DNA from 3 places in the Streptomyces sp. 4N124 genome. Region 2 is predicted to be linked to each of the others. Evidence: riboswitches for the same ligand, from Rfam matches in the RefSeq annotation. Region 2 holds a riboswitch; each other region holds the start of a gene.
The links. Region 2 has a riboswitch for cyclic di-AMP ahead of ACTWQO_RS24350 (transglycosylase SLT domain-containing protein). Riboswitches for the same ligand answer to the same signal wherever they lie in the genome.

Region 1 (4,206 bases), on a different contig from region 2:
GCCCTGGGTCGCGCTGGACGCCGACGCGACCGAGGAGCGCGGCGAGGTCTATGGCTGCGCGCTCGGCTGGTCCGGGTCCTGGCGGATCGCCGTGGCGCAACTCGCCGACGCGCGCGTGCAGATCACCGGCGGCGCCGGTTACGACGACTCGGGCCTGCTGCGACTGGCGGCGGGCGAGTCGTTCACGACGCCCGTCTTCGCCGGCCTGTGGAGCGACGCCGGCTACGGCGGGGCGAGCCGCGCCTGGCACGCGTACCAGCGGACGTATGTCATTCCGGACGCGGGCGAGGACCGGCCGGTGCTCTTCAACTCCTGGGAGGCCACCGAGTTCGAGATCTCCGAGGAGCAGCAGCGGGCGCTGGCGCGACGGGCCGCGGGCATGGGCGTGGAGCTGTTCGTGGTCGACGACGGCTGGTTCGGGGCGCGGACCAGCGACCGGGCCGGGCTCGGCGACTGGACGCCCAACCCCGACCGCTTCCCCGGCGGGCTCAAGCCGCTCGCGGACCACGTGCACGGCCTCGGTATGCAGTTCGGTATCTGGGTCGAGCCCGAAATGGTCAATCCGGACAGCGACCTGTATCGCGCCCATCCTGAATGGGTGCAGCATCAAATCGGGCGCAAGCGGACGGAATTCCGCAATCAGCTCGTACTGAACCTCGCCCGCGACGACGTTCAGGAATACCTCTGGGAGCAGCTCGACACGCTTCTCTCCAGTGCCCCGATCGACTATGTGAAGTGGGACTTCAATCGCTGCTTCACCGATGCGGGCTGGCCGGGAGAGGCGTATCCGCAGCGGTTGTGGGTCGACCATGTGCGTGCGCTGTACGGCTTGTTGGACCGGCTGCGGGACGCGCACCCCGGCGTCGCCTTCGAGTCCTGCTCGGGCGGCGGCGGCCGGATCGACCTCGGGATCATGAGCCGTACGGATCAGGTGTGGACCTCGGACAACACCGACCCGCTCGACCGGCTCGCCATCCAGCACGGCTTCAGCCAGATCCACCCGGCACGTGTCATGGCCGCGTGGGTCACCGACAGCCCCAACGTCCAGCTCAACGGCCGGGTCAGCTCGCTGCGCTTCCGGTTCGTGAGCGCCATGGCCGGAGTGCTCGGGGTCGGCGGTGACCTCACCGAGTGGACGGACGACGAGTTGGCCGAGGCTCGGAACTGGGTGGGTCTCTACAAGGAGATCCGGCCCCTCGTGCAGCGCGGCGACGTCTACCGGCTGCGGCCGCCGCAGGGCGGGCTGAGTGCGGTGCAGTACGTGCTCGGCGACGAGACCGTCGTCCTCGCCTGGCTCGAGGCGCAGCGTTACGGCGAACCCGTTCCGGTGGTGCGGCTGCGCGGCCTCGACCCGACAGCGTCGTATGAATGCCGCGAAACGGGCGAAGTTCACCGGGGTGCGGTTTTGCTGCATCACGGGTTGTGCACGGGGCTGCGTGGCGACCTTGATGCGACGGTTCTCCGGCTGCGTCGCATCTGAGTGATCTGTCCGAATTAGGATCTTCGTTCCAACTCGCTCTGGAATAAAGCGTCCTGGGGAGAAGCTGCGTGAGCAGCGTCATATTCGTGACCGAGCGTTGTCCGTCATGTTCACGTAATTCAGGTGTTTTTCCAGGGGATTTGAATGCGCCGACCGGGGCGGAATTCACGGAGGGTGACTGGGTTTTCTCGCAAGGGATCAAGAGAAACGCGCAGCCATGGAACCTCTTGCTTGTCCCTTTGCGTCTTGGTCGCTTACGTTCGCCACCAATCCGGACGGACGCCCAATCCTGCCGCCGCCCGGAGACCGCTCAACTCACCCGTGAACGGCAGGAGCGGGGGACCCACAGGTACAACCGCCTGTTCCGGTCTCCGGAACGGCTAGGGGTTAAGTCGCCACCGCGCGGCCGGACATCTCCAGTCCGCACCCGACAGCTCACCTCGTAGGCGCCGGAGAGGAATTCGTCATGCCCGCGAAGGGTAAGCACCGCCGTCCCAAGAGTCATCGCTTCACCCGCTCGATCGCCGTCGCCGGAACCGGTGGCGCCGCGCTCGCTCTCCCGCTCCTGGGGGCCACCGGAGCGCATGCCGCTCCCGCCAAGTCGGTTTCGGAAAAGGCCGTTCAGTCGGTTCCGAAGACCGAAAAGAAGGCTGCCGAGAAGACCGCCGCCGCGAAGAGTTCGGGTGTGCGGACCTATTCGGTGCGGGCCGGTGACTACCTCTCGAAGATCGCCGACGAGCAGAATGTCAGCGGTGGCTGGCAGAAGCTCTATGCGGACAACCGTGAGGCCGTCGGCTCGGACCCGGCGCTGATCCACCCCGGCCTGAAGCTCTCGATCGGCAAGAAGGCCACGACCGGTTCTTCCAAGTCGTCGTCCTCTTCGTCGGCTTCGTCTTCGTCATCCTCTTCTTCGCCGAAGTCGTCCGGTTCTTCTGATTCATCTGGTTCGTCCGCTTCTGGTTCGTCGAAGTCGTCCTCGAACACGGCGACCACCCAGTCCTCCGACACCACGAGTACGGCCGGCGGCTTCACCCTCCCCGTGGCCGGTGCCAGCGTCGGCACCCCGTACCGCATGTCGGGCAGCATGTGGTCCAGCGGGTACCACACCGGCGTCGACTTCGCCGCCCCGAGCGGCACCCCGCTCAAGGCCGTCGGCGCGGGCACGGTCGTCTCCGCGGGCTGGGCCGGCTCGTACGGCAACCAGGTCGTCATCAAGCTCGCCGATGGCTACTACGCGCAGTACGGCCACCTGTCCTCGCTCTCCGTCTCCAGCGGCCAGAGCGTGACCGCGGGCCAGCAGATCGGCCTCTCCGGCTCGACCGGCAACTCGACCGGCCCGCACCTGCACTTCGAGATCCGCACCACCCCGGACTACGGCTCGGACGTCGACCCCGTCGCCTACCTCCGCTCGAAGGGTGTCTCCGTCAGCTGACACCGGCGCCTGAAGCGTCCCCCACGCCACCGAAGGCCGGACCCCGATCCCCGGGTCCGGCCTTCGGTGTTGGCTGTGCGGTAACCACGGTCGGGACATATTCCTGAGTTGGCGAACACTTTAGGAGTGGCTTATCTCACCGTCCGTCAACCCCTTCCTACGGTCGCGTAGCTCACATCCGAAGGTGAATCATGGGCCGACGTGGCAGACGATTCGAAGAATGACATCAGATCAGTGATCGGGTCGTACGTGGCGGTGGGGGACAGCTTCACCGAGGGCGTCGGCGACCCCGGCCCCGACGGGGCGTTCGTCGGCTGGGCCGACCGATTCGCGGTACTGCTCGCGGACCGGCGGCCGGAGGGCGACTTCGAGTACACCAACCTTGCCGTGCGCGGCAGACTCCTCGACCAGATCGTGGCCGACCAACTCCCGCGGGCCGCCGAACTCGCCCCGGACCTGGTCTCGTTCTGTGCGGGCGGCAACGACATCATCCGGCCCGGAACCGACCCCGACGAGGTCGCCGAGCGCTTCGAGCGGGCGATCGTCCGGCTCACCTCGGCCGTCGGCACCGTCATGGTGACGACCGGCTTCGACACCCGGGGCGTCCCGGTGCTGAAGCATCTGCGCGGCAAGATCGCCACCTACAACGGGCATGTCCGGGCCGTCGCCGACCGGTACGGCTGCCCGGTACTCGACCTGTGGTCCCTGAAGACCATTCAGGACCGGCGGGCCTGGGACGACGACCGGCTCCACCTCTCGGCCGAGGGGCACACGCGCGTGGCGCTGCGCGCGGGCCAGGTCCTCGGGCTTGATATCCCGGCCGACCCCGAGCAGCCCTGGCCCCCGCTGCCGCCGCGCGGCACCCTCGAAGTGCGGCGGGACGACGTCCACTGGGCGCGCGAGTATCTGGTGCCGTGGATCGGGCGGCGGTTGCGCGGGGAGTCGTCGGGCGACCATGTGACGGCGAAGGGCACGCTGTCGCCGGACGACATCAAGGAGCGGATCGCGTCTGTGGCCTGAGCTTGTGGATCGAGGGGCGGTGGGCGGCCAGGCTCACCGCCCCGACGCCGTGAACGCCTCCCGCTCCAGCCCCAGTTCGCGGGCGAGAGCGTCATCCACCCATTCCTGCGCCCGCGCGCGTGACACCGCTCCGGTGTAGGCGGTCATCTGTACGGCGAGTCCATCGAGGAGGGCCGTGAGGCGCAGGGCCGTGCCGATGGGATCCGGGCAGCGGAACTCGCCCGCGACCACTCCTTCGGCGATGACCTCGGCGATCGCGGCCTTCCACTCCTTG
Region 2 (4,206 bases):
CGGTTTGTCGATAGGTCGCTGCCATCACTCAAGTCAGCGTATCCGGTCACCTTTCGATCACCGATGCCCACCCACCCGTGCAGCACGGGCGGTATCGGATCACGACCGGTATGTTTTCGATCATCTGAAAAGAATGGATATCTATCGACTTACCCGGAAGTAGGGAGGTGTGTCCATGAACATCCGTACGTCCTTCCCCTACGAGACGACTCATGAGGACCTCCGTATCCCCTTGTCGGACGGGACCCTGCTCTACGCGCGCGCGTGGCGCCCGCTCACCGACGAGCCCGTACCGGCGCTCCTCGAATACCTTCCGTACCGCCTGACCGACTGGACCGCTCCCCGCGACTTCCAGCGCCACCCCTGGTACGCGGGCCACGGCTACGCCTCCGTCCGGGTCGATGTGCGCGGGCACGGCAACAGTGAGGGCGTCCCGGGCGACGAGTACGCGGTGACGGAGCTGGCCGACGGGGTCGAGGTGGTCAACTGGCTGGCGGCGCAGCCCTGGTGCGACGGCAAGGTGGGCATGTTCGGCATCTCCTGGGGCGGCTTCAACTCCCTCCAGATCGCGGCCCTCGCGCCCGAGCCGCTCAAGGCGATCGTGACCGTCTGTTCGACGGACGATCGCTATGACAACGACGTGCACTACATGGGAGGTTCCGTCCTCGCGGTGGACATGCACGCCTGGGCCGCCGCCATGCTCGCCTTCTCCTCCCGGCCGCCCGATCCGCGGCACGTCGGCGAGGCCGCCTGGCGCGAGATGTGGGTCGAGCGCCTGGAGGCCGTCCAGCCCCTCGTCCACACCTGGCTCGCCCACCAGACCCGGGACCGCTACTGGCGCCGTGGCAGCGTGTGTGAGGACTACGGCGCGATCAAGGCGGCCGTCCTCGCGGTGGGCGGCTGGCACGACCCGTACCGCGACACCGTGCTGCGGCTCGTCGAGCACCTCCCACCCGATCGCGTACGAGGACTGATCGGCCCCTGGTCGCACCAGTACCCGGACCGCGGCCTGTCGCCCGGTCCGGCGATCGGCTTCCTCCAGGAGACTTTGCGCTGGTGGGACCACTGGCTGAAGGGCAGGGGCGCACTCCCCGAGCCCCTGCTGCGCGCCTACGTCACCGACTCCCACCGCCCCGCCACGGTGTACGGCACCCTGCCCGGCCGCTGGGTCGGCGAGCCCGCGTTGCCCTCCCCGAACGTGACGACGGTGACGTACGCCTGTCAGGGCGCCCCCGTCCTCGTACGGTCGCCGATGCACACCGGGGTCGACGCCGGCCGCTTCATTCCCTTCGGCAACGATGCCGACCTGCCGCCGGACCAGCGGGAGGAGGACGCGCGGTCGGTGTGCTTCGAGTTTCCGGTGGCCGAGGAGACGTGGGTGCTGGGGCGGGCGCGGGTGGGGCTGCGGGTGACTGCCCAGGCGCCGCGGGGGCAGGTCGTGGCGAGGGTATGTGACATAGCACCGGACGGCTCGTCGACCCTGGTCACGCGCGGAGCACTGAACCTCTCGGCACGACAGGGCCGCGACCGGACCGTGCCATGGACGCCGGGCACCACCGAAGAGGTGACCTTCGAGCTGAATGCCGTCGGCCACGCCTTCCCGCCCGGCCACCGCATCCGGCTCGCCGTCTCCTCCGCGTACTGGCCGTGGATCTGGCCGCAGCCCGACTCGGCGGCGGGCTTCACCCTGGACCCGGCGGGCAGCTTCCTCGAACTGCCCGTACGGAAGCGCGAATTCGACCGTAATATCCGTTTCGAGGAACCCGAGCAGGCTGAGCCGCTGGGCGTCAACTTCCCCGCCACGCTCGACGAGCCGCGCCCCGGACGCCTGGTGGTGCGGGACGTCGCGCGGGGCACGTGGCGGCTTGAGGTCGACCCGAGGTACGGCGGCACGCGCGCGTACCCCGACGGGCTGGAGTCCACCGAGGACGCGCTGGAGACGTACACGATCGACGAGACGGACCCACTGTCGGCCCGCACCCGCTCGGACTGGTCGATCCGGTTGCACCGCCCGGAACAGGGCTGGGACACCACGGTCCGCACCCGCTCGGAGATCAGCTGCGACGGGGACCACTTCACCACCTCCGACGAGGTGATCTGCACGGAGGGCGGCCAAGTCCTCTTCCATCGGACCTGGGAGAAGCGCATCCCGCGAACGGCCGGTTGATAAAGCCCTCTTGGTCCGATTGCCCGTTTTGCCGCGCTTGCGGACACGCGTGACGTGACTCACGTCCCGACCTGCACAGAAAACACACAGGCATCCGCCGATCCGCCTTTCGCCATGGCCAGTTGGGCTTGGCAACCGCAAAGGATCAAGCAGCACATTCGCCCCACACCAAGGTCAATAGGTGCGATGTGTGAATCCGGTACTTGTTTCGGACATGTGCTCTCGCATACGTTCCCGGCCTGTCGGGCGGACGCCGAATCCTGCCACCGCCCGAACGACCCATTGACCAACTCACCGCACGGCAGGAGCGGGGGACCCAGGTAAGCCGCCGGACCGGACACCGTGCCGGGACGGCTCGGGGTGAAGCCATGCCCGTGAGGGTGTGGCCGGGCACCTCCCAGCCCGAACCCGACAGCTCACCTCGCAGGCGCCGGAGAGGAACTTCGCCATGGCTGCAGCCGGTAAGCACCGCCGTACCAGAACCGCTCGCATCACCCGCGCCATCGCCGTCGCCGGCACCGGCGTCGCCGTCCTCGCGCTGCCGGTCATCGGCGCGACCAGCGCCTCGGCGGCCACCCCGACCGTGGCCACCGCCACCTCGCTGGGCTACGCCGACACCCTCGACGGCTGGATCCGCGCGTCCCTCCAGGTGATGGCGCAGAACGGCATCCCCGGGTCGTACGACGGCATCTACCGCAACATCATGCGGGAGTCCTCCGGCAACCCGGCAGCCATCAACAACTGGGACTCCAACGCCGCCGCGGGCACCCCGTCGAAGGGCCTCCTCCAGGTCATCGACCCGACCTTCGAGGCCTACCACGTGGCCGGCACCGCGTACAACCCGTACGATCCGGTCGCCAACATCACCGCCGCCTGCAACTACGCGTTCCAGCGGTACGGCTCGATCGACAACGTCTTCGGCGCGTACTGAGAACTACCCCGTCGGGAAGAGACGTTCGAGGACGACGGCGATGCCGTCGTCCTCGTTCGACAGGGTGATCTCGTCGGCCACCGCCTTGAGTTCGGGATGGGCGTTGGCCATGGCGACGCCGTGCGCCGCCCAGTCGAGCATGGGGATGTCGTTGGGCATGTCCCCGAAAGCGATGGTCTGCCCAGGTCCCAGCCCCAGATGCTCGGCGGCCAGCGCGAGACCGGTCGCCTTGGTCACCCCGCATGGCTGGAGTTCGACGGTCCCGGGCCCCGACATGGTGACCGTCGCGAGTGAACCCACCACCGCGCGCGCCGTCGCCGCCAACTCATCGTCGGACAGGGCGGGATGACGCAGCAGCACCTTGCTGATGGGCGCGCACCACAGGTCGTCGCGGCGCCCCACGCGTACGGCGGGCAGGGTCGGGTGGGGCATCAGGTACCCCGGTTCGATGAGCGTGAGCCCGTCGACGCCGTCCTGGTCGACGGCTGCGTACACCTGCCCGATCTCCGCCTCGATCTTGCCGAGCGCGGTCTCGGCCAGCTCCCGGTCCAGCGTGACGGACCACAGCAGACGGTCCGCGCCGGCGTCGTACACCTGCGCGCCCTGTCCGCACACCGCGAGCCCCTCGCTGCCGAGGATGTCGAGCAACGGCCGCACCCTCGGGGCCGGCCGCCCCGTCACCACCAAGTGCCGGGCGCCGAACGCCGTCACCTGCGCAAGCGCGGCGAGCGACCGGTCGGAGAGCGTGTCGTCGCCCCGGAGCAGGGTGCCGTCCAGATCAGTGGCGATGAGTGAATATGCGATGGGTGCGGCCATGATCAGAGAATACGGACAGAAAGCCCGACCGACTCGACGCGAACAGGACGCCTCCTACGGTGACTTGGGCCGGAGAGTCCCCGTTTCACTCCCTCGGGACGCCCCCGGAGCGAATGACACCGTGACGCCGTGACGTCTCCTTCCCCAAGGCACCTCCAGAAGACCGCCCCCGCCGTCCGGAACGGCTTCGGCGACGTCGCTGACCTGCGGCTGCCGTAGCAGGCCTCGCCCCCGTAACGTGTGCCGCGACCACATGACACACCTGGTATACGGACCGCACGAGAGCGAGGCA
Region 3 (4,206 bases), on a different contig from region 2:
CGGGAAGGCGCGCAGCAGGTTGACCGTCGTCATGATCAGGTCGTCGAAGTCGAGGGCGTTGGCCTCGCGCAGGCGCGACTGGTACATCGCGTATGCCTGGGCGAGGGTCTTCTCGAAGCCGTCGGTGGCCTGGGCGGCGAAGTCCTCCTCGTCGATCAGCTCGTTCTTGAGGTTGCTGATCTTGGCGCTGAAGGACTTGGGCGGGTAGCGCTTGGGGTCGAGGTCCAGGTCGCGGCAGACCAGGGCCATCAGACGCTTGGAATCGGCGGCGTCGTAGATCGAGAAGGATGACGTGAAGCCGAGCTTCTTCGACTCGCGGCGCAGGATGCGTACGCATGCGCTGTGGAAGGTCATCACCCACATCGCGTTCGCGCGCGGGCCGACGAGCTGCTCGACGCGCTCCTTCATCTCACCGGCGGCCTTGTTGGTGAAGGTGATCGCGAGGATCTGGCCGGGGTGCACCTTGCGCTCGCCGAGCAGGTACGCGATGCGGTGCGTCAGCACGCGCGTCTTGCCGGAGCCGGCGCCGGCCACGATGAGCAGCGGGGAGCCGGAGTGGACGACGGCCGCTCGCTGGTTCTCGTTCAGCCCGTCCAGGAGCGCGGCCGGGTCCACCGCCGGGCGGTGGGCGCCGTCCCGGTAGTACGCGTCCCGGTCCGGCGGCGCGTCGAACTTCCCGCCGAACAGATCGTCCGGAACCGGCTCCGGCACATGATCGTCCTCGGGCGGCGGCGGGGGTTCCTCCGCATGGGCCCGCGGGGCCTGGAGGTCCGCCAGGAAGCTGTCATCAAAGAGGCTGCTCATCGCTCTCCGAGTTTAGGGCGCCCCACTGACAGCCCGCCGCCGCCCTGAGAACATCGCCGAATTCCAAGCCCCAAGGGTCTCAGAGTGTGCGAACCCTCAGTCGGCCCAGAAGAAGGCCGGCCGGCTCAGAAGCCGAGGATCTTCCAGACCTGGCCGCCCGGCGTCCTCCCCTGCCCCAGATCCGTTCCGTCCCGGTCGGCGACGGACCAGGCCGAGACATAGACCTTGCCGTCGTACGGGTCGACGGCCACGCCCGCCGGGAACGGCACCTTCACGTTCGTCCGCTTGCCGTGGGAGACCTTGGTGACGACGCCGGCGAAGAGCTGGCTGACGTACAGGTCGCCCTTGTCGTTGACGGCGAGGCCGGTGATCGAGCCGAAGCCGGACTTCCAGCCGAGGATCTTGCCGGTCCAGGGGTCGACCTGCCACACGCGCGCGGTGGGCTTCTCGGTCTCGCCGTTGAGCTCGCCGACGTAGAGCTTGCCGTCGGGGCCGAGCACCAGGGAGGTCGGGACGGACTGGTTCTTGTCGTGGTCCGGGAAGACGGTGAAGGGGCGGGCCCGGCCGGACGGCGAGACCTCGATCAGGTCGTTCCCGGCGGCGTCCGCGACGATCTTGCGGCCGTCGGGGAGCGCGAGGACGGCGTACGGGTTGGACTCCACGGATGCCTTGTGCGGGTTGTGCTTCAGCTCTACGGCCGCGATGTCCGCGGCGATCTTCGCCTTGCCGTGGGTGATCTTCAGCAGCTTGCCGAGCTTGTTCCAGGGCGGCGTCGTGGGCACTCCGGCTTCCGGCGGGGCGAAGGTCTCGACGCCCCAGAGCTTGCCGTGCCGCGCGGAGACGCCGTCGACGCCGGTCGCGAAGCCGCCGTCCGGGGCGGCGGCCGAGGGCAGGCCCTGCACCACCCTGTAGTGCTTCCATGCGCCCCCGTTCCAGTAGATCTTGGTGACGGCCGACGAGAGGCCGATGCAGGTCTCGCCCTCCGGCCCCTCCCCGATGCACTGCTTGCCGCCGCGGCCGGCCTCGGCGACGTACAGGCGCCCGTGGTCGTACGACAGCTGGCGCGGATTGTCGAGGCCCTTCGCGATCACGCGGACGACGGGTTTGCCGCCGGTGTGGCTGTCCTGTCCGGCGCCTGCGCTCGCGGGTGCGATGCCCGCGGTGGCGGTGAGTGCGACTCCTGTGGCGATGACGAGTGCGGTGCGTGTCCTCATGGCCGTACTCCCTCTCAGCCGCCACGGCTCCCGACCGTGGCTGGCTGGAAGCTACCGCCCCGAAGCGGGCGGACGCTGTCACTCCGGACAAAATACGAGCAACTCGCCGCAGACCCCTGCGTATTGACCACGGCGAGCGACGCCCCAGGCTAAGGTCACGAAAATGTATCGGGCATTTCGCCCATCAACCTTCACAGGGGCCACACGAGTTGGCTAGCGTTCCTCCAGGCCGCACGACCCCTACCGGCGAACGTCGCCGGGCCGTACGGCCTCCGCCGAGTCCGGCGCGCCCGCTGGGCAGACCGGAGCCGGGGACCCACCGAACTTGGGGTGAATCGACCGGACTTCCCTTCGGGAAGCGGTCGTAGGGCAACCCTTCCGAACCACCCGCCCGAACCCGACAGCTAACTCGGTAGGCGGAAGATGGAAGGAGTCGCCTCCCTTGGCGTCGCACCGCAAGTCGCGTCCTTCGGGTTCGCGCGTCGCAGGCATACGGACCCCCGCCCTCGCCACGGCGGCCCTCACCTCCGTGGCCCTGCTGTCCCAGTCGGCCAACGCCGCTCCCCCGGCCGACGACAAGCCGAGTCTCGAAGAGGTCGAGAAGAAGGTCGACGACCTCTACCGCCAGGCCGAGTCGGCGACCGAGAAGTACAACTCGGCGAAAGAGAAGACCACCAAGCAGCGCAAGCGCGTCGACACCCTCCTCGACGACGTCGCGCAGCGCACGCAGAAGCTCAACGAGGCGCGCGAGGAACTGGGTTCCTTCGCCTCGGCCCAGTACCGCACCGGCGCCTCCGCCCCCGACACGGCGACCTTCCTGCTCGCGGACACCCCGCAGGACTACTTCGACCAGACCCAGCTGATGGACCGGATGACCGGCCGTCAGAAGGAGGCGGTCGACGACTTCGTCACGCAGCAGTCCGCGACGATGGAGAAGCGCCGGGAAGCCACCGCGAGCCTGGAGACGCTCACCGAGTCGCAGGGCGACCTGAAGACCGCCAAGACGACCGTCCAGCAGAAGCTGGCCGACGCACGCGAGCTGCTGTCGAAGCTGACCGCCGAGGAGAAGGCGCGGCTCGCGGAGATCGAGCGGCAGAAGCAGCAGGAGGCCGAGCGCAAGGCCGCGGAACTCGCCAGGCAGCAGGCCGCGGCGGAGGCGGCGGCCCAGGAGGAGGCGCAACGGCAGCAGGAGAGCGGCACCGGCACGTCGGAGTCCTCCGACACCTCCGTGGCCGACTCCTCGTACGCCACGAAGGCCGAGAAGGTCCTCGCCTTCGCCCGCTCCACGATCGGCAAGCCGTACGTCTGGGGCGCCACGGGCCCCGACTCCTACGACTGCTCCGGCCTCACCCAGGCCGCGTGGAACGCCGCCGGCATCTCCCTCCCGCGCACCACCTGGGACCAGGTGAACGCCGGCACGACCGTCTCCCTCTCCGCCGCCCAACCCGGCGACCTGGTCTTCTTCTACGACGACATCAGCCACGTCGGCATCTACATCGGCAACGGGATGATGATCCACGCGCCGAAGCCGGGGGCCTATGTGCGTGAGGAGTCGATCTACTACGACGGTGAGTCGTCGATCCACAGCGTGGTACGGCCCGCCTGACAGGACAGGGACGCGGCACCGGGGTTTCCCGTGCGCACGCGCTCGTGCGTTTTCCGTACGCACGCGCGCGTGCCCCGCTCTCAAGGCGCGTGCCGCTCCCTACCATCGGGGCCATGCCCCGCCCCTCTCCCCTCCGCGCCTGGTGGGCACAGCGCTCACCGGCGGCCGGTGCCGCCGTGATGGCGACCGGCATCGTGTCGGTCGGTCTGCATCTGACGGGGTACGAGGTCCTGTCCCGTATCGCCCTCGCGGTGGCCTGCGCGGCGTGGCTGGGGCTGGCCGCGGACTTCGTCGTACGGCTGCTGCGGCAGCGGGAGAGGTGGGTCGCCGAGGCGGCGACGCCGGGCGCTCTCACCGCCGTGGCGGCGACGACGGTCCTCGGCACCCGCTTCTCCGCCCTGGACTGGCAGCCGCTCGCCGAGGCGCTGCTCGCGCTGGCCGCCGTGCTGTGCCCGGTGCTGCTCGTCGCCGTCGTACGGCACTGGCGGCGGCGTATGCCGGGCGCGGTGTTCCTGGGCTGCGTGGCCACGCAGGGGCTCGCGGTGCTCGGCGCCACGCTGGCCGCTGCCGAGGGGGCGGCCT

Region 1: another riboswitch for cyclic di-AMP. It lies ahead of ACTWQO_RS35685 (LysM peptidoglycan-binding domain-containing M23 family metallopeptidase); the one in region 2 lies ahead of ACTWQO_RS24350 (transglycosylase SLT domain-containing protein).
Region 3: another riboswitch for cyclic di-AMP. It lies ahead of ACTWQO_RS44155 (NlpC/P60 family protein); the one in region 2 lies ahead of ACTWQO_RS24350 (transglycosylase SLT domain-containing protein).

Annotation. Positions count from the first base shown of each region.
Region 1 covers NZ_JBQQBS010000048.1:42,784-46,989, reverse strand. The annotation lists gene ACTWQO_RS35690 (alpha-galactosidase) at 1-1,480, shown strand, start outside; cyclic di-AMP (ydaO/yuaA leader) riboswitch at 1,778-1,942, shown strand; gene ACTWQO_RS35685 (LysM peptidoglycan-binding domain-containing M23 family metallopeptidase) at 1,947-2,912, shown strand; gene ACTWQO_RS35680 (SGNH/GDSL hydrolase family protein) at 3,147-3,932, shown strand; gene ACTWQO_RS35675 (TetR/AcrR family transcriptional regulator) at 3,966-4,206, opposite strand, start outside.
Region 2 covers NZ_JBQQBS010000024.1:121,514-125,719, reverse strand. The annotation lists gene ACTWQO_RS24355 (CocE/NonD family hydrolase) at 176-2,167, shown strand; cyclic di-AMP (ydaO/yuaA leader) riboswitch at 2,450-2,612, shown strand; gene ACTWQO_RS24350 (transglycosylase SLT domain-containing protein) at 2,616-3,098, shown strand; gene ACTWQO_RS24345 (HAD family hydrolase) at 3,102-3,914, opposite strand.
Region 3 covers NZ_JBQQBS010000081.1:14,801-19,006, reverse strand. The annotation lists gene pcrA (DNA helicase PcrA) at 1-804, opposite strand, end outside; gene ACTWQO_RS44160 (ScyD/ScyE family protein) at 930-2,018, opposite strand; cyclic di-AMP (ydaO/yuaA leader) riboswitch at 2,282-2,452, shown strand; gene ACTWQO_RS44155 (NlpC/P60 family protein) at 2,461-3,624, shown strand; gene ACTWQO_RS44150 (tellurite resistance/C4-dicarboxylate transporter family protein) at 3,738-4,206, shown strand, end outside.